DNA from 2 places in the Nocardioides sp. Soil777 genome. Region 1 is predicted to be linked to the other one. Evidence: riboswitches for the same ligand, from Rfam matches in the RefSeq annotation. Region 1 holds a riboswitch; the other holds the start of a gene.
What was found. A riboswitch is a leader RNA that binds a small molecule or an ion and turns the genes downstream of it on or off. The one in region 1 is predicted to bind cyclic di-AMP.
Positions count from the first base shown of each region.

Region 2: another riboswitch for cyclic di-AMP. It lies ahead of ASG88_RS02930 (C40 family peptidase); the one in region 1 lies ahead of ASG88_RS00770 (C40 family peptidase).

Region 1 is NZ_LMSN01000001.1:148,314-157,548, forward strand. It holds gene ASG88_RS00740 (type II secretion system F family protein) at 1-199, shown strand, start outside; gene ASG88_RS00745 (type II secretion system F family protein) at 203-1,147, shown strand; gene ASG88_RS00750 (sensor histidine kinase) at 1,147-2,721, shown strand; gene ASG88_RS00755 (response regulator transcription factor) at 2,693-3,340, shown strand; gene ASG88_RS00760 (Flp family type IVb pilin) at 3,617-3,790, shown strand; gene ASG88_RS24160 (Flp family type IVb pilin) at 3,864-4,022, shown strand; gene ASG88_RS00765 (hypothetical protein) at 4,301-5,470, opposite strand; gene ASG88_RS00770 (C40 family peptidase) at 5,565-6,575, opposite strand; cyclic di-AMP (ydaO/yuaA leader) riboswitch at 6,587-6,765, opposite strand; gene ASG88_RS00775 (hypothetical protein) at 6,888-7,091, opposite strand; gene ASG88_RS00780 (hypothetical protein) at 7,163-7,420, opposite strand; gene ASG88_RS00785 (DEDD exonuclease domain-containing protein) at 7,534-9,235, shown strand, end outside.
Region 2 is NZ_LMSN01000001.1:593,680-602,914, reverse strand. It holds gene ASG88_RS23430 (hypothetical protein) at 1-2,280, shown strand, start outside; gene ASG88_RS02945 (HIT family protein) at 2,305-2,718, shown strand; gene ASG88_RS02940 (helix-turn-helix domain-containing protein) at 3,049-4,011, shown strand; gene ASG88_RS02935 (SDR family NAD(P)-dependent oxidoreductase) at 4,106-4,873, shown strand; cyclic di-AMP (ydaO/yuaA leader) riboswitch at 5,076-5,269, shown strand; gene ASG88_RS02930 (C40 family peptidase) at 5,272-5,841, shown strand; gene ASG88_RS02925 (DUF3048 domain-containing protein) at 5,988-7,010, shown strand; gene ASG88_RS02920 (TetR/AcrR family transcriptional regulator) at 7,213-7,920, opposite strand; gene ASG88_RS02915 (YqgE/AlgH family protein) at 7,991-8,554, shown strand; gene ASG88_RS02910 (DUF3039 domain-containing protein) at 8,614-8,898, shown strand; gene ASG88_RS02905 (DEAD/DEAH box helicase) at 9,006-9,235, shown strand, end outside.

The DNA of each region.
Region 1 (9,235 bases):
CAGCGCCGAGGGTCGACTGTCCGGCTACATCCTCACGGGTCTTCCGCCGGTCATCGGCTTGTACATGTACTTCGTCAACCCCGAGTACCTTGCTGTTTTGTACACAACGGGTATCGGTGTTGTGATGTTGATCGCCGCCGCATGCTTGCTCATGATCGGGACTTTTGCCATGTACAAGTTGGCCCAAGTGGAGGTTTGAGAGATGACCAGCACTATGTTCCTCCTCCTGGGCGGCGGCTTGATCTTTGTAGCCTTGGCCTTGTCCCTCTCCCTTATCGGGGTCGTCACCAGTGAGCGGCGCGGCGTTGCTCGGTCGGTTGCAGCGATTCAGGCTCTCGACTCCGCGCCCAGCATCCTTAAGGACGAGTTGGAGCGCCCTTTCTCAGAACGTGTCCTCGGTCCGTTGGGCGATCGATTCGTCAACACTGGCCGCAAGATGGCGCGCGCCGATACGGCCCAGAAACTGCAGCACCGCCTCGATATAGCAGGCAACCCACCTGCATGGGACGTCAATCGCATCATGGGCCTCAAGGTTCTGGGGATGGGCGTTGTTGCCGCTTTGGCCTTCATGTATCTCATCGGCGGCACTTGGCCCACCTATCGAGTCCTGTTGGCCACGGTCGCGGCAGGGGGAGCCGGGTACGTCCTCCCTAACGTCCTTTTGTACAACGCCGGGGTCAAGCGCGAGAAGCTGATGCGCAATTCGCTACCGGACGCGATCGATTTGCTAACGGTCTCCGTCGAGGCCGGTCTCGGTTTCGACTCGGCGGTGGGCAGGGTCGCAAAGAACACCGAAGGCCCGCTCTCCCAGGAGTTCGCACGACTCCTCCAGGAGATGCAGATCGGTGTCGGGCGCACGGAGGCCATGCGTGCCATGGCTGAGCGCTCGTCGCTGGCTGACCTCAAGTCCTTTTGCCTTGCAATGGTCCAGGCAGACAGCCTCGGCATCCCGATCGGTCGGGTGCTTCGCATCCAGAGTTCGGAGATGCGGACCAAACGTCGCCAGCGGGCGGAGGAACAAGCTCAGCAGGTGCCTGTTCGGATCATGATCCCACTCGTCCTCTTCATTCTTCCTTGTCTCTTTATTGTCATCCTTGGGCCTGCTGGAATCCAGATCGCCGACACCTTCGCCAGCACCAACAACTGATGCGTCCCAAGGCGCCGCCAGACGGTGCGGCAACGTCCCCTTCGTTGACGCCTTGGCGGGTGACCACTGCAGCACGAGCATTCGCGCTCGCGCTCATTGCGGGCACCGTTTTGGGCGAAGAATCGGCCACGGAGGCCGCGCCGCTGCTGGTCACTCTGGTCGTGATTGGTGCAGTGTCGACGGCCCTGGAGTGGAACGTCACAAGCCACAGCCGCCCTTGGATCCCGATCGGTGAAGCCTTCCTTGTGGCTGTACTTCTCGCCAGTGCTCCCATGCAGCCGAGCCTCCTGGTCTATCTGGCCGTGCCCCCGATCGCCGCAGGAGTACGCCACGGTTGGGTCACCACGGTGAACGCCGCCTTTGTTACCGGCGTGACCACCCTCGCAACGCTCGCTCTCACCGCAGACACTGGCGTGAGGAGCGAGCGGGTGCTCGAGTCCACGCCGTGGATGGTCATTGGCATGGGGGTCGGACTTCTTGCTAGCTGGCAATCCCGGTCGATGAGAGACATCGAGGCGCGCAGGGCGCCGTACGTCACCGCCAACCAGCTCGTGTCTCAGTTGCACGCCCTCGCCAGTCACGGGTCCGTCGGTCTCGACAGTGTGCAGCTCGCCGGAGAGCTCGAGACCGCCCTGCGCGCCGCCACCGGCGCCGACAGGTCTGCCGTCTTCGTCCACGGTCGGCGGTCCGACCCCGACTTGCTCTCGTCGTACGGCGACCAGGTCCTGACGCAAGCCGCACACGGACCTGACGGCGACCCGCACATCGAGACTGTGTGGCTACACGGCGGTGAGCAGCGCTTGGGTTCCGTCGTCCTGGTGCGCGAGGCCGGTTGGACGGACGAGCTGAGAGCCCGCGCGCAGTCCGTGGCGGACGAGTTCGTTCTCCGCCTCGACACCGCGGTGCTGTTCGACGACGTGCGCCTCATGGCGACCGCGGAGGAGCGCAACCGGATCGCGCGCGAGATGCACGACGGGGTGGCCCAGGAGATCGTCGCGCTCGGCTACATCGTGGACGAGATCGAAGCCGCCTCCGACCAGCCCGAAACGCAGCAGCTGGCCGCCTCGCTGCGCGAGGAGATCAGCCGGGTCGTGACCGAGCTGCGCTTCTCCATCTTCGACCTGCGTCACCAGATCGCCGAGCATCGCCTCTCCGGCGCACTGGCGGAGTACGTCCGGGAGGTGAGCCATGGCACGGAGCTCCGGGTCCACCTGCTCCTCGACGAGTCCGGGCCGGCGCTGCCCTCCCGCACCGAGATGGAGCTCCTTCGCATCGCCCAGGAGGCCATCGGCAACGTCCGCCGCCACGCCCGCGCGTCGAACCTCTGGGTCACCCTGGTATCCGACGGGTCGTGCGTGCGACTCGAGGTGGAGGACGACGGGGTGGGCAACGCCGCGCCCAAGGACCGCCACTGGGGCCTCCAGACCATGCGCGAGCGAGCGGCCACCATCGGTGCCGACCTGCGCATCTCGTCCCGGCATGACGGTGGCACCGTCGTCTGCCTCCAGACCCGACAGCCCGCCTCCCCCGAAGGGAACCGCTCACATGAGCACCACAGTCCTGCTCGTCGATGACCACGAGCTGATCCGCCAGGGCCTGGCCCGCGCCTTCGAGCGCGACCAGGACATGACCGTGATCGGCCAGGCCGGCAACGTGGCCGAGGCACGACAGGCGTACGCGGATCTCCTTCCCGACGTCGTCGTGACCGATCTGCAGCTGCCCGACGGGCACGGCCTCGAGATAGTCCGATCCGTGCGCGAGTTGAGCGATACGACCGGTGTCGTGGTCCTCACCATGCACGCCGGCGACGACCAGATATTCGCGGCCATGGAGGCGGGTGCGTCGGGCTTCGTGGGCAAGGACAGCCGGGCGGCCGAGGTCATCAGCGCGGCGAAGCACGCCGCGGTGGCACCGCGTACCTTCCTCTGCTCGGGACTGAGCGCGGCCATGATGCGCCGCGCCTCGGCGCCCGTCACCCCCAAGCTCTCCGGCCGGGAGGAGGAGGTGCTGGCGCTCCTCGCCGACGGCCTCGGGACCGGGGAGATCGCCGGTCGCCTCTACCTGAGCGAGTCCACGGCCAAGACGCACATCACCCACATCTACCAGAAGCTGGGTGCGGCCAACCGGGCCCAGGCCCTCGTGACGGCGATGCGCATGGGACTCCTCGACCACCTGTCCCCGCAACGGTTCTGACGGCCTTAGCCGGCTCGCCCAAGGCGCCCCGATCCCTCCCGGGAGACGGGCGCCATTACCATTCCCGGGCCCCTTCCGGGCGGGTTCCGGAAGAGCCGCCCCAGCGGGTCATCCGCGCGTTCCGGAGGGTGGTGGGGCACTAGTCACATGGAACTAGCGACCTACGGCCGATCACCCGATCCGCGGGGACTGGCAACGGACCATGATTCTTCTTGACGGGTCCACATGGGGCTCGGACACCTTCGGACCCATCCTTCACGAACCAGGGGTATCACCATGATCCAGTTCCTCACCATCATGCTCAACGCTCACCGCGACGAGGAGAAGGGCGCCACCGCGGTCGAGTACGGCCTGATGGTCGCTCTCATCGCCGTCGCCATCATCGTCACCGTCCGGGCCCTCGGCACCGGTCTCGACGGACTCTTCCAGCAGGTCACGGGCGCTCTCTGAGTCCAAGTATCTCTCATCAGGCCGGCGTCGCAGTCCTGCGGCGCCGGCCAGATGTCTTTAAACGAGGAGCAGCATGAAACGCCTTCAGCGACGCGTACGCGTCGAGCATGGAGCTACAGCCGTCGAGTACGCCCTCATGGTTACCATGATTGCTGTGGTCGTTGCAGGCAGCGTTCGGCTGTTCGGAGCACAGGTGGCTACCCTCTTTGGTCCCGTTATGGCTGGCTTTTGACCATGTTCCCCTGACGAGTTGATGCGACTTGAGAGCCATCCGCTCACGCACCGTCGGGCGGCTCCTCACTACCGCTGCGACCGCCCCGGTGACCGGGGCCGAAGATTGCCTCCAGCGCCAACCAGCGCTGCATCTCCATGAGTATCCCCGCCTATCCCGTCGCCGCGAGTGCGGCAACGTCATGCCCGGGTCTCGATTTGCCGGCTGATCCCGGCCCGGACCGAGCTCGTGAGCAAGGTCCCAGCGCAAAGCTCCGCCGCGACGTCAGTCGCGCCCGGTCACGACGACAGCGATGCCAGTCGGTCCCGCCACTGCTCGATGAGCGCCTCGACGGTGGTGCCGTGTCGACGCAGCGCATCTTCCATCGGCGTGCCATTGGAGGCGCGACGGTAGACATCCAGCAGCGCCCGCTCACCCACCTCGTCGGCCAGCGTGGCGCAGGCGAGCCAGGCCAGCTCGTAGGCCGCCTCGAGGTCCGTGGCCCGGGTGTCGAACTCCGCCGGTCCGGGCAGCTGACGAGGTGCACCATCACGACGCACCTGCTCGATCGCCCGCGCGGCGGTCGTGGATAGCGGGAGCGTTACGTCGCGCAGCGCGACGTAGTCGGCGAAGCCCTCCAGCAGCCACAGGTCCACTGCGCTGGTCGCAGCATCGGTGGCCACGTGCACGAGCTCGTGGCTCATCACGACCTGGGCGCCGGCACCGCGGAGCCCGCGCGTCACGTCCGGGTTGACGAAGACATGGACGGGAGCGTCGGGGCTCCCCGACCCGTCCACGGTGGTGGTCACTGCAGCGATGCCGGCGTACGTGCCCTCGGCGGCGTCCAGGGTGGTGTCCAAGGCCGCCGCCGACGCCGGCACCTCGATGACGGCCGACGGCTGCCAGTCCGGCAGCACGCGCCGCACCACGACGGTGCCGCGGGCAACCCGCCGGGCGTACGTCGCCGCCTCGCGCGCCGCACCCGGTCGTGACGACGCAACCATCACCAGCGCCTCGTCGGAGCGGCGTACGTCCAGAGGACCCTGGAGCCAGAGCGGCTCGATGCCGTCACCGACGCCGCCGAAGCGGCGGATCGCCACCGTCTCCCCGTCCGGCACGAAGGTCACCGCGACCTCCGCGGACGCGGGCTCGCGGTCGAACCCCTCGAAGCCCCAGGTCAGGACCACCTGCGCCGTCCACGAACTGTCATCGGCACCGGCGCCGGCGCCGGTCTCGTCAACGTAGCGCGCCGAGAAGTCGACGACGTCGAGCGCGCCGGCGTTGTCGGCAACCGAGCCCATCAACGTGGCGGCCGCGGCATCGCCCGCGGGAGCCAGCGCTCGCGCGGCCTTGGGGTCGTGCGACTCGACCGCCTCCTCGAGGAGATGGAGGGTCGAGGCCGCAGCGCCCGGACGTGGACCTGCCGCGACGACGCTGCCTGGAGTGACGCGGTGCGTGTCGTCGCGCATCCAGACCAGGAGAACGGCAAGGACCAACAGCCCCGTGAACAACGAAAGACCGGCCACCCACCAGCGTGGGCGACCGGTCCTCGGGGTCGGGCGATCAGCCAGGGCGGACCGCACCGACGTACGGCATCGAGTAGAGACCCGTGACCTGGACGCCGGTGCTCGGGTTGGCGGCGTGCACGATCATGCCGTTGCCGATGTACATGCCGACGTGGCTGATCGGGCTGTAGTAGAAGACGAGGTCGCCGGGCTGCAGGGCGCTGGCGGCGATGTGCGCGCCCGAGCCGTACTGCGCGCTCGACGAGTGCGGGAGGCCGACACCGGCGGCGCCCCAGGCGCGCATGGTGAGGCCGGAGCAGTCGAAGGCGCTGTCGCCGGTCGCGCCGTAGACGTAGGCGTCGCCGACCTGGGCCATGGCGTAGCTGACGGCGGCGGCGGCACGACCCGAGGCGGGGACGGAGGCCGGCATCCGGGTGGCGCTGGTCGAGCGCGACGTGGTCTCGTTCGAGGTGGCCAGGAGGCGCTCGCGCTCCTCCTCCTCGAGGGTGGCGAGGAGCTCCTTGGCCTCGTCGAGCTTGGACTCGACGGCGTCCTTTTCCTCGGCGAGTTGCGCGGTGGTGGCGGCGATGTCGGAGGCGCGGTCGGCCGTGGCCTCCTCACGCAGCGTGAGGGCCTCGACCTCGGTCGAGTAGTCGGTGAAGAGGGAGTCCTGGAGCTGGCTGAACGACGACATGGTCGACAGCTGGCCGAGGAAGGCAGCGGGGTCGTTGGAGACGACGACCTGGCCAACAGTGGAGATGCTCTCGCCCTCGTACTGGCGGCGGACGGAGTCGGTGACCTGCGCGCGGACGGCCTCGAGGCGGGCGTCCTGGCGGCGCTCGTCGGCGCGGAGGGAGCCGAGCTCGCGGCGCAGCTCGGTCAGGTCGAGCTTCGCGTCGTTGTAACGCTCCTGCGCCTGCTCGGCCTCGTGGTAGAGGCGTTCGACGCGCTCCTTGACGTCCGCAATTTCCGGCTCGGCCTGAGCGGGAGATGCGGGGACGAAGCCGATGGCGGCGATGGCCGTGATTCCCAGCAGGGCGCTGCCGAGTCGCTTGCGGTCGTACGTCACGAGGCGGGGGGTCCTTCGCTGTCGTCACGTCTACCGGGTGAGCTGACGGGTTCGGGCAACGACATGCCCTACGACCCCTCCACAGCGGTGGCTGTTCTCGAGGCCGATTCACCCCAGGTGGGACGTGGTTCCCCGGCTCCTGGCACCCCCGGCTCGCACCGGTGGCGTGTGGATTAGACGCGGTCTGCGCATGGACCCGTGTGGCCCATTGCCACGCACACCAGCGGACACTGTAGACCGGGCGGTGGGCACCGGCCAATCCCTGGTCCACAGAGTTGAAACGTGTCGTGCGTGTGAGGTCGAACACAGCGGTCAGGCGGACTCGACCACCGGCCCCGCCACCGGCTCGACGAGACGGAGCGGCGGGACGAGCCCGCCCTGAGCGAGTATGGCGAGCGCCGCGCGCTCGTCGTCGTCGAGCGTGAGCTCAGGGGGAGGTCCGAGCAGCACGGTCACCACACAGTCGTGGCAGGCCAGGCCGCGGACCACACAGGTGTCACAGTCGATGCGTGTCATGCAGCGCACCGTGGCAGGCCCCACCGACAACGGTCTGCCCGTGAGTGTCGACCGCGTGTCGGCGTACGGCGTCAGGCCTGCTCGTGCGGGTCGACTCCGGCCTCGTTGCGGGCGACCATCTCGATCGCGTCGTCGCGTCCGCACCAGCGGCACGACACGGTCTCCACGCTCTCGTCTCGCAGGGTCTCCTCCTCGACGACATGGTCGCCGGCGAGGTCGAAGTGCCAGAACTCCGTCGTACGCCGGGTGCGGGTGACGTCGAAGCGCGTGAGGTTGCCGCAGCCTCCGCAGCGCCAGCGGTGCGTAGCGTCGGGGATCTGTGCGGGCACGGTGCCTCCAGGGGTCGGGCGTGGATCTTCGGGCGGACCGGAGCAGCCTAGTGACCGACGCGCGGGGCACGACCTCCCGTCCGTTGTCGGTGCCGCGATCTAGCGTCCCCACCATGAGCAGTGCCGCCCCGACCGTCTCCCGCTGGGAGGCCCAACGCAGCTTCGACGAGCTGGGGCGACCACTGCGCGACGTCACGTTCTGCGTCGTCGACCTCGAGACCACGGGCGGGTCCGCGGCCGGCGGGTCGATGATCACCGAGATCGGCGCCGTCAAGGTCCGGGGCGGCGAGGTCCTGGGCGAGTTCCAGACGTTGGTCAACCCGCGCTCGGAGATCCCTCCGTTCATCGCCGTGCTCACCGGCATCACCAACTCGATGGTCAGCGACGCCCCACCGATCGAGTCTGCGCTGCCCGCATTCCTGGAGTTCGCAAAGGGCTGCGTGCTCGTCGCCCACAACGCGCCGTTCGACGTGGGTTTCCTCAAGCACTTCGCTGCCGAGCACGACCACCCGTGGCCGCGATTCGAGGTCCTCGACACGGCCAAGCTGGCCCGACGCGTCGTCACCCGTGACGACGCGCCCAACTGCAAGCTCTCCTCGCTCGCGCAGCTCTTCGGCTCCACGACGACGCCCAACCACCGTGCGTTGTCGGACGCCCGCGCCACCGTCGACGTGCTGCACGGCCTGATGGAACGGCTCGGCGGGCAGGGGGTGCACACTCTCGAGGAGCTCGCGACCTTCACATCGCGGGTTTCGCAGGCCCAGCGCCGCAAGCGCCATCTCGCCGAGGGCCTCCCCCGCCTGCCCGGCGTCTACCTCTTCCGCGACGAGCGCCAGCGGGTGCTCTACGTCGGCACCTCCAAGGACCTGCGCAGCCGGGTGCGCTCCTACTTCACGGCGTCCGAGACCCGCACGCGCATGGGCGAGATGGTCGGGCTGGCCGAGTCGGTCACCGGCATCCCTTGTGCCACTCCCCTCGAGGCCGAGGTGCGCGAGCTCCGACTGATCGCGGAGCACAAGCCGAAGTACAACCGCCGCTCCCGGTTCCCCGAGAAGGTGCACTTCGTCAAGCTCACGCGTGAGGCCTGGCCCCGCCTGTCCCTCGTGCGCCGGGTCCTCGACGACGACGCCGACTACCTCGGCCCGTTCTCGTCGAAGAAGACCGCGGAGAAGTCCCTGGCCGCCCTGCACGAGACCTTTCCGATCCGCCAGTGCTCCGACAAGCTCGCCCGCGAGCCCTCCCGCTCACCGTGCGTGCTGGCCGAGATGGGCAAGTGCCTGTCGCCGTGCGACGGCAGCGTCGACACCGCGACGTACGCCGCCGTGGTCCGGCAGCTGCGCGACACCCTGCTGCACCGACCCGACGAGGTGGTCGAGGCCATCAACCGCCGGATGACGCTGCTTGCCGGGCTCGAGCGCTTCGAGGAGGCCGGCGTCCACCGTGACCGGCTGGCCACGTTCGTGCGGGCCGCCGCGCGCACGCAGCGCCTGTCCGCCCTGACCCGATGTCCCGAGGTGGTCGCGGCACGGCGGGAGGACGACGGGCGCTGGAGCGTCCACGTCGTCCGCCACGGCCGGCTCGCGGCCGCCGGGGTGATCCCACCGGGCACCGACGCCCACAGCTACGTCCGCGAGCTGTGCGCGAGCGCCGAGACGGTGCGCACGGCTCCCGGACCCGTGCCCGCCGCCACTGCGGAGGAGACCGAGAAGATCCTTCGCTGGCTGGAGTCTCCCGGCATCCGTCTCGTCGACGTCGACGGTGAGTGGATCTGTCCGGTTGGGGGTGCCACGCGGCACCTGCCGCTCTACGACGCGG
Region 2 (9,235 bases), 450 kb from region 1:
GTGGACACGGCGGACCGCCCGCGCCTCTCGGTCTCGCGGCCGGACGTCGCGTCCGGGACGCCGGTGGTCCTGCGCGGCAGGCGCGTCGATCCCCGCACGCGCGTCGTCCTGCAACGGCGTACGCCGTCCGCGTGGCGCAGGGTCGTCGCGAAGCGGAGCACCGACCGCGGTGTGGTGCGCTTCCGGGTGGTGCCGCCGGACGGCGACCAGCGCTACCGGCTGCACGTGCCCGGACAGAGGGGGCGGGCCGGGCGGTCAGCCGTGGCGTCGGTGCGGGTGCGGTGGCAGCCCACGCTCACCCTCACCTCCACCACCCACGCAACGGCTCCCGCTGGCGCGGTGACCACCTCGGTCTCCGGCTCGTCCTCCGGGCTGGCGGGTGTCGGCCTTCGGCGGGAGGTGCTGCGCACGGACGGGACGTGGGGCGTCACCGGCACCACGACGACCGGCCCGAACGGCCGGTGGGCCGACAGCTTCACGAGCGTGGACGGGGACCTCGTGCGGTACGTCGCACCGGCCGACGGCGCGCGGCTGCCGGCCGGGTCGACGACGGTGACGGTCGACGGTCCCGCGATTACGCCCTCGACGCCCACGCCCACGCCCGCTCCAACCCCCACGCCGGACCCGACCCCCACGCCCGCTCCAACGCCCACGCCCACGCCCACGCCCGCGCCGGACCCGGATCCCACGCCGGACCCGGATCCCACGCCGGACCCGGATCCCGATCCCGATCCTGACCCGGATCCTGACCCGGCCACCCACCGGCTCTCGGTCGGCACCACGACGCCGGTCGTCCTCCCCGACGGCGTCGCGTCCCGCGACCTCCTGGTGGGCCTCGACGCCGGGCAGACGGTCACCCTCCTGGTGACCGGCGGCGGTGCGTCCGCCGCGCTCACCGGCCCGTCGGGCGCGCCCGTGCCGGGCTCCGACGCTCCGTCCCCGGTCACCGTGACGGCGACCGGGACGGGGGACCACGTGCTGCGCCTGGCTCGCGAGGGCTCCGACGGCGAGACCACCGTGAGCGTCACGCTGTCCGAGCCGGTGCTGAGGCAGGGGAGCCTGGACGGCGCGGGCGTCGACCTGGCCACGACCCTGCCGGGCCAGCTGGTCGAGCTGTTCTTCGAGGCCGACGGCGGGACCCTGGTCTCGGAGCACGCGGTTCCCGACTCGTGCTGCCAGCCGCCGCCGGGACGGCTGACCCTGATCGACCCCGCGGGGGATCCCGTCCCGCGTCTGGGGCGCCTCGTCCGGCAGGGCCGGAGCTGGCTGCTGCCCGACCTCGACGGCACCTACGTGCTGCGCGTGCAGCCGGAGCCGGGGACCCTCGTGGCCCGCGCCCAGCAGACCGTCCTCACCGGCGCCCAGGTGGTGGCCTCCCTCGATGGCGAGGCCGGCCACGTCACGCTCGACCGTGCCGGCGAGGTGGCGCTGGTGCGCACCTCCGTGCCGGCCGGTCTCGACGTACGCCTCTCGGACACGGGTCCGGACCTCCTGCAGCGGGAGGTCTTCGCCCCCGACGGCAGCGCCGTCCCGGTCCACAGCACCACGCCCGACCTCCGTCCGACGCAGGCGGGCACCTACGCCGAGCTCGTGTCGTACGACGGGTCGGCCGAGGTCGACCTCTACGCCTCCACGCCCCTGGAGCTCGACCTGGTCGCCGACGGATCGACGCCCTACGACCTCGGCCCGGCCCCGTCGCGCCTGCTGCGTGGCCGCCTGGCCGCGACGGCCGGCCGGACGGCCTCGGTCGAGGTGCTCGACGAGCTCGGTCTCTGCGCCCGCGGGGCCGACCTGGTCTCCGGCGACGAGCTCGTCGCGTGGATGGCCGACGTCGAGGACCAGCCGAGCGTGCTGCGGACCTCGGCGGACGGTGACATCGTGCTCGGACTGTCCCCGTGCGGCCGGGAGGGCGTCGTACGCATCCAGGACGTGGTGATCGTCGACGACGAGCTCGTGTCGACGGACGGGGTCGCCACCACCACCCGGGCCACGGTGGCCGCGCCCACCCCAGGCCGCCTCATGGTCGTGGCCCACACCGTCGGCGACGACTTCTCCGACCGGGTGAGCCTGCGGTCCACGGCCTCGACCTTCCCCGTCGGCACCGGCTTCTCGCTCGCCCACGGGGCCCCCGAGTTCCAGCTCTACAGTGCCTTCGGGCCGACGGGCGACCCGTTCCCCTTCGACTACACCCAGGCGCGGGGGGAGCAGCTCCTCTTCGTGTACGCCGGACCCACCGCCACCGGGACGCTCGACCTGGAGATCGAGGTCCACGACTGGTGAGCGCGGTCGGCTAGCCTCCGGGCCATGGCCGAGTGCGTGTTCTGCGGGATCGTCTCGGGTCGCACCGGCGCCGACGTGGTGCTCGACCGCGCGGACTTCGTCGGCTTCCTCGACACCCGCCCGCTGTTCAAGGGCCACGTCCTGCTGGTGCCCCGCGAGCACGTCGAGACCCTGCCCGACCTGCCGGCCGGTCTCCGCGACGGCTTCCTCGCCGCCGCGCAGGACCTCGCGGTCGCGGTCAAGGACGCGCTCGGGGCGCAGGGCTCGTTCGTGGCGATGAACAACACCGTGAGCCAGTCGGTCCCGCACCTGCACCTGCACGTCGTGCCCCGCACGAAGGGCGACGGCCTGCGCGGGTTCTTCTGGCCACGCACGAAGTACGCCGACGGCGAGGCCGCCGCGTACGCCGCCCGGTTGCGCGAGGCGCTGGACGGCTGAGCCGGGCCGAGGACCTTCGGCCCCTCGTCCGAGGACGTCCGACCCTGCTGCGTGGCCGTCTCGACGCCTAGCGTGAGGAGGAGGTGCGAGCGTCCCGCTTCGGGGCATCCGTGATTCGGCACAGCCGGTCACGGGGCGGGGGGTACCCGAACCGGCTGTGCCTCGGGACATGGTTCCCGGTCCCGGGCGCACCGCCAAGACCATCCGGTGTCGTGAACTCGCCATGACGAGAAACGACACGGGGACGCCAGGTCGCCGACGCCGGTGCGGGGCCCGTGCGCAGCACCATGTCCGCGCAGCACCGTGCCACCACCCCCGAACGGAGTCCCGTTGTCGCTCCACAGCCTTGGCCTGTCCGACCAGGAGTCCCGCGCCTACGCCGCGTTGGCCCGGGTCAAGTCCGCCTCCGTCGAGGAGCTGGCCCGTGAGGTCGGCATGGGCGTCACCGAGGCTGCCGACCTGCTGGAGCAGCTCGCCCGGCGGATGGTCGTCGTACGCCGTCCCGGTATTCGGTGGACCGCCGTGCGTCCGGCCGTGGCCCTCGGGGCCCTGCTCGCGCAGCGCAGGGAGGACCTCGGGGCCACCCGGGTCGTCCTCGACGAGCTGGACGACGCGTTCCGCGCGGCGCGGCCGGACGTCGCCACCGACGTGGTCCTCGACGTCGCCCACGGACCCGACGAGATCGCCGACCGGATGCACCAGATCCAGGTCGCGGCCAGGTCCGAGGTGCTGACCCTGGTGAAGTCGCCCGTGATGGCGTCGGGGAGCACGGACGACGGCGCGGAGGACGACGCCGTCCGGCGAGGGGTGGAGTACCGCGTCGTGCTCGAGCGGTCGATGCTGGAGGAGGAGCCTCGGTTGGTCGAGGGGATCCACCGCGCGCGTGCGGCGGGGGAGCAGGTGCGCGTCGCGGGGCACGTGCCCACCAAGCTCATCGTCGTCGACCGGGAGGTGGCACTGGTTCCGCTCGGCAGTGACAGCGCCGTGCTGCTGGGAGCCGGTGGGCTCCTCGACGCGCTCGTGGCGCTCTTCGAGGCGGTGTGGGAGCGCGGGCAGGAGGTGGACCTCGGTCCGGAGGAGCCCGAGAGCGACGACGGCCCGCTGATCACCATGCTCCTGGCCGGCCTGACGGACGACGCGATTGCCCGCGACCTGGGGATCTCTCCGCGCACCCTGCAACGCCGGGTGCGGGGCCTGCTCGACCTCGCCGGCGTCGACACCCGGTTGCAGCTCGGCTACGTGGTGGCCCAGCGCGGCTGGACGGGAGGCTCGCTCGGGCCGCGGAGCGAGTGACGCCCGGGGGTACTAGGGTCGGCCCCGGCCGCCGCCGGGTCGTCGACACCGTGCGGGACGGGCCCCCACCACCGCATCGAGCAAGGAGTCACGCATGGGCCGCTATGACGGACGCGTCGCAGTCATCACGGGAGCCGCACGAGGCATCGGGTTCGGGACGGCCCAGCGCTTCGCCGCCGAGGGCGCGAGCGTCGCGATCCTCGACCTCGACGAGTCGAGCGCGCAGGAGGCCGCGGGCCGGCTCGAGCTGGTCGACGGCGCCAAGGCCGTGGGCATCGGGTGCGACGTCGTCGACGGTGCCGCCGCCGAGGCCGCCGTGCAGCGCGTCGTCGACGAGCTGGGCGGCATCCACGTGCTGGTCAACAACGCCGGCATCACCCGCGACAACCTGCTGTTCAAGATGACCGTGGACGACTGGGACCTCGTGATGGACGTCCACCTCAAGGGTGCGTTCAACATGACCAAGGCCGCCCAGAAGCACTTCGTGGAGCAGCGCTACGGCAAGATCCTCAACCTCTCCAGCGTCTCCGCGCTGGGCAACCGCGGCCAGGCCAACTACTCCGCGGCCAAGATGGGCGTCCAGGGCTTCACGCGCACCCTCGGCATCGAGCTGGGCCCGTTCGGCATCAACGCCAACGCCATCGCGCCCGGCTTCATCGCCACCGAGATGACCGACGCCACCGCCGCCCGCGTCAAGATGAGCGTCGAGGACTTCCGGGCCGCGGCCGCCGAGTCCAACCCCGTCAAGCGGGTCGGTTTCCCCGAGGACATCGCCGCCGCCGCGGCGTTCCTCTGCAGTGACGAGGCGTCGTACATCACCGGTCAGACGTTGTACGTCGACGGCGGCGCCAAGCTTGGCTGAACCCCCGCAGGACCGCCGTCGCGCCCCGGCGCGGCGGGGGTGACGCCCGTCACCTCCGAGCGTCCTGGATCCGCCTGAGACGCCCCCGGGAGCACCCCGGGGGCGTCCTGCGCGTTTGGACATGACGAGGAGGTGAACCTACGGTGGCCGACGGTCACCGTGCTTCATCCCGTGTAGGCACGGCGCCACAACCCAATAGCCACCCCGGGCAACGCCGAGTCCTGCCCGCCCGGGGCTGGACCCCCGAGAAACGAATCGGGCAGGAGTGGGGGACCCACAGGTTCCACTGCCGACCGGAGCGATCCGGGCGGCTCGGGGTGAAGCCACCGACAGGTGGCGGAGCACCTTCCAGCTCCAACCCGACAGCTCACCTCACAGGCGTGGGAAAGGACATTGCCATGCCTGCGATCCGTCGCATGACGCGCTCCGGCGCGCTCAGCCTCATCAGTCTCGGCCTCGCCGCCACCGGTTCCCTCGGTGTCTCGCTCGCCGCGACCCCTGCCCAGGCCGCCGACCGCGACGCGGTCGCCATGGACCAGGGCCAGTACAAGAAGTTCCGCCAGAAGGAGGCCAAGCGCCTCGAGCGGTCCCAGAAGCGCGAGTCCAGCCGCGTCCAGACCGCCCTGTCGGTCGCGCTCGGCCAGCGCGGTGACGCGTACGTGTACGGCGCCAGCGGCCCGAACGCCTTCGACTGCTCCGGCCTCGTGCAGTACAGCTTCGGCCAGGCCGGCATCAACCTGCCGCGCACGTCGAGCGCCCAGGCCGGCGCGACCCGCCGTATCGCGAAGGACGACATGCAGCCCGGCGACCTGATGTTCTTCTCCGGGTCCGGCGGCGTCTACCACGTCGCGATCTTCCTGCGCTGGGACAACGGCCGCGCCCTGATGGTCCACTCGCCCGGCTCCGGCCGCAGCGTCACCGTCGCGGCCCCGTGGACCGACGCCTGGTTCGGCGGCGCCGTGCGCTGACCCAGCGCAGGCGTACGGCGCGCGCCCCGCGCCGTACGTCACACCCCCTCCGCCCTCGTGCGTGGCGCGCCTTCCCCTCCCTGGTGGGGAGGGCGCGTCACACTTGGCGGCGAACGACCAGCACCACCCACCGATCGGAGTCCCCCGTGCTTCCCCGTCTGCCCCGCCGCCTGAGCGTCACCGTCGCGTCCCTCGCCGCAGCCTCGCTGCTGCTCGCCGGGTGCGGGGGCGACGAGGAGCCCGCCAGCGCCCCGGCGCCGGCCGAGGAGACCAGCGAGACCACCGCCGCCGCCGAGCCGGAGGAGCCGGCCCTGTGGCCGCTCACCGGGCTGCCGATGAAGGGTGACGCACCCGAGAACCCGGTGATCGTCACCAAGGTGGACAACACCTCGTCGAGCTCCCCGCAGGTCGGCCTCGGCCAGGCCGACATGGTCGTGGAGGAGCTCGTGGAGGGCGGGGTGACCCGCCTCGCGGCGTTCTACTACTCCCGGCTGCCCCAGGTGGTCGGCCCCGTCCGGTCGATGCGTGCGAGCGACATCGGCATCGTCCCCACCGGCGCGCACGTGGTCACCAGCGGTGCCGCCGCCGTGACGCTCGGTCGTATCAACCAGGCCGGCATCCCGTTCGTCACCGAGGGCGCCAAGGGCGTCTACCGCGACAACGCCCGCTCCGCGCCGTACAACCTCTTCGCCGACCTCAAGACCATCGCCGGCACGATCAAGGGCGGCGACGCTCCCGAGCCCTACCTCGCGTTCGGCGAGGAGGGAGACTCCCTCGGCGGCAAGCCCGCCCGCACCCTCTCGGCGGCCTTCGGCAACCACACCACGACCTGGCAGTACCAGGACGGGACCTACGTCAACACCAATTCGTACGCCGGCGAGGGCGACGCCTTCCCGGCCACCACCGTGCTGGCGCTGCGGGTGCAGATCGGTGACGCGGGCTACCGCGACCCGGCCGGCTACCCCGTCCCCGAGACGAAGTTCGAGGGCAAGGGGCAGGCGGTGCTCTTCCACGGCGGCAAGGTCGTGCGCGGCACCTGGACCAAGGACGGGCTGACGGGGGCGATCGAGCTCACCGGCCCGAAGGGCGGGGAGATCACCGTCCCCGCCGGTCGCACGTGGGTCGAGCTGGTCCCGGCCGGCACGGGCGACGTCACCTGGAGCAAGTAGACGCGGATCTCGTGAGCCCACACGGCGGCCCGTGCAGTCCACCCGGTGGACCGCACGGGCCGCTGTCTCGTCGGGCTCCCTGGCGGCGTGGGCGACCTTCGCGACGAGTGTGCGTGGATGCACCTGTGTCACCGCCCCCGACGTGCTTCCACGCACACCGGTGGAGCGGCAGTCGGGTGCCTCAGCTGGCGGCGGCGAGTCCTCAGTCGGCGGCGGCGGCGTCGGGCCCGGGCCCGGGGACGGGGCCGGGGGGCGCAACACCGGCCGCCACCCGTGACTGCAGCGCGGCGAGGATGTAGGCGATCGCGCTCTCGACCCGGGCGGCCGCCGCGGCCGGGTCGTCACTGGTGGCCACCGACTCGCCGGCGGAGGAGAGCGCCCCGAAGAAGATCCGGGTGAAGGTCAGCAGCATCTCCTCGTCGAGCGCGCGGCCGTCGTCGGTCAGCACGCCGCGCACGATCTCGTCGACCGTCGCGAAGGTCGAGCGCTGCTCCTGCTCGCGGAAGCGCTCGTGGTCGAGCACCGAGGGGCCGTCCTGGATGACGATCCGGCGGTAGTCGGGACGCTGGACGACGTCGAGGAACGCGCGCAGCCCCGCGTGGGCCTTGACCCACGGGTCGGACTCCCGGTCGAGGGCCGACCGGACCGCCCGGCCCGCGGTCCCCTCGACCCGCACGAAGACGGCGGTGAAGAGCGCCTGCTTGCCCGAGAAGTGGTGGTAGAGCGCGCCCTTGGTGACCTGTGCGCCGGCCACGACCTGGTCGAGCGACGTGGCGGCGTACCCGTGCTCGGCGAAGAGCCCCTCGGCGACGTCGACGAGGGCGGCCTTGGTGGACGCGGAGTACTGCTGCCGGCGGCTCGGGACGTCCGGGACCTGCGGGGCCGGCGTGCCGGTCGTCTGGGGAGCCATCCGGGCAGTGTAGGCAGCAGCCGTGCCGTGCGGGTCGAGCCTCGAGGGACTCATCGGCCATGATGGATCCATGACCGACGTCGCGCCCGGGATGCTCCTGCTGGCGACGCCCGGGCTGACCGACCCCAACTTCGTCGACTCCGTGGTGCTGCTGCTCAACGCCGACGACGGGGGCGTCCTCGGGGTGGTGCTCAACCGCCCCTCGCAGGTCCCGGTGGCCGAGATCACCGAGATCTCGTCCTGGGGACCCACGCTCACGTCGCCGGAGGTGCTGTTCCGGGGTGGCCCGGTGAGCGTCGAGGGCGCCATCGCGGTGGCCCTCCTGCGCGACGAGGACGACGAGCCGGTCGGCTTCCGCTCGGTCCGGGGCCGGCTCGGCATCGTCGACCTCGACACGCCGGTCGCGCTCTTCGAGGGCAGCCTGGTGGGCATGCGGATCTTCGCCGGGTACGCCGGGTGGGATCCCGACCAGCTCCAGGGCGAGATCGAGCGCGGGGACTGGTACGTCGCAGCCGGCGCGACCGGCGACCTGTTCCGCGACGACCCCACCGAGCTGTGGCGCGACGTGATGCGGCGCCAGCCCGGCCGGCTGGCCTGGCACTCCACCCGGCCGGTCGATCCCGACCTGAACTGACCCCGGACCGGTCGACGGCGTGTCCCGGGATCGGCCCTGCACGCCCTAGACTGGCCGGCATGAGCACCATCGGATTCTCACCCGGCACCGAGACGATCGAGGACCGTCGCACCCAGCCGACCGACGATGGTGACCACGAGCGGTTCAGCCACTACGTCCCCAAGGACAAGCTGACCGAGGCGATGGTCATGGGCACCCCCGTCATCGCGCTGTGCGGCAAGGTCTGGGTCCCCTCCCGAGCCCCCGAGAAGTACCCGGTGTGCCCGGAGTGCAAGGAGATCTGGGACTCCATCAAGCCCGGTGGCGACGGCTCAGGCGGCGGCGACCAGGGCCCCGACGCGTGACGGGGCGGCACGACGCCGTACCCCCTGCTCCGGTCCTCGCACCGGCCTGGCCGGAGCGCGCGGCCTGGGGCACCGCGCCCCTGCTGCGTGCCTGGCAGCAGGCAGCGATGGAGCGGTACCTCGCCGACAACCCGCGTGACTTCCTCACCGTCGCGACGCCGGGCGCCGGCAAGACGACCTTCGCGCTGACGGTCGCGGCCGACCTGCTGGGGCGCCGGGTCGTCGACCGGATCACCATCGTGGCGCCCACCGAGCACCTCAAGACGCAGTGGGCCGAGGCCGCCGCCAAGGCGGGCATCCCCATCGACCCGACGTACGCCGCCGGCAAGGGCAAGAC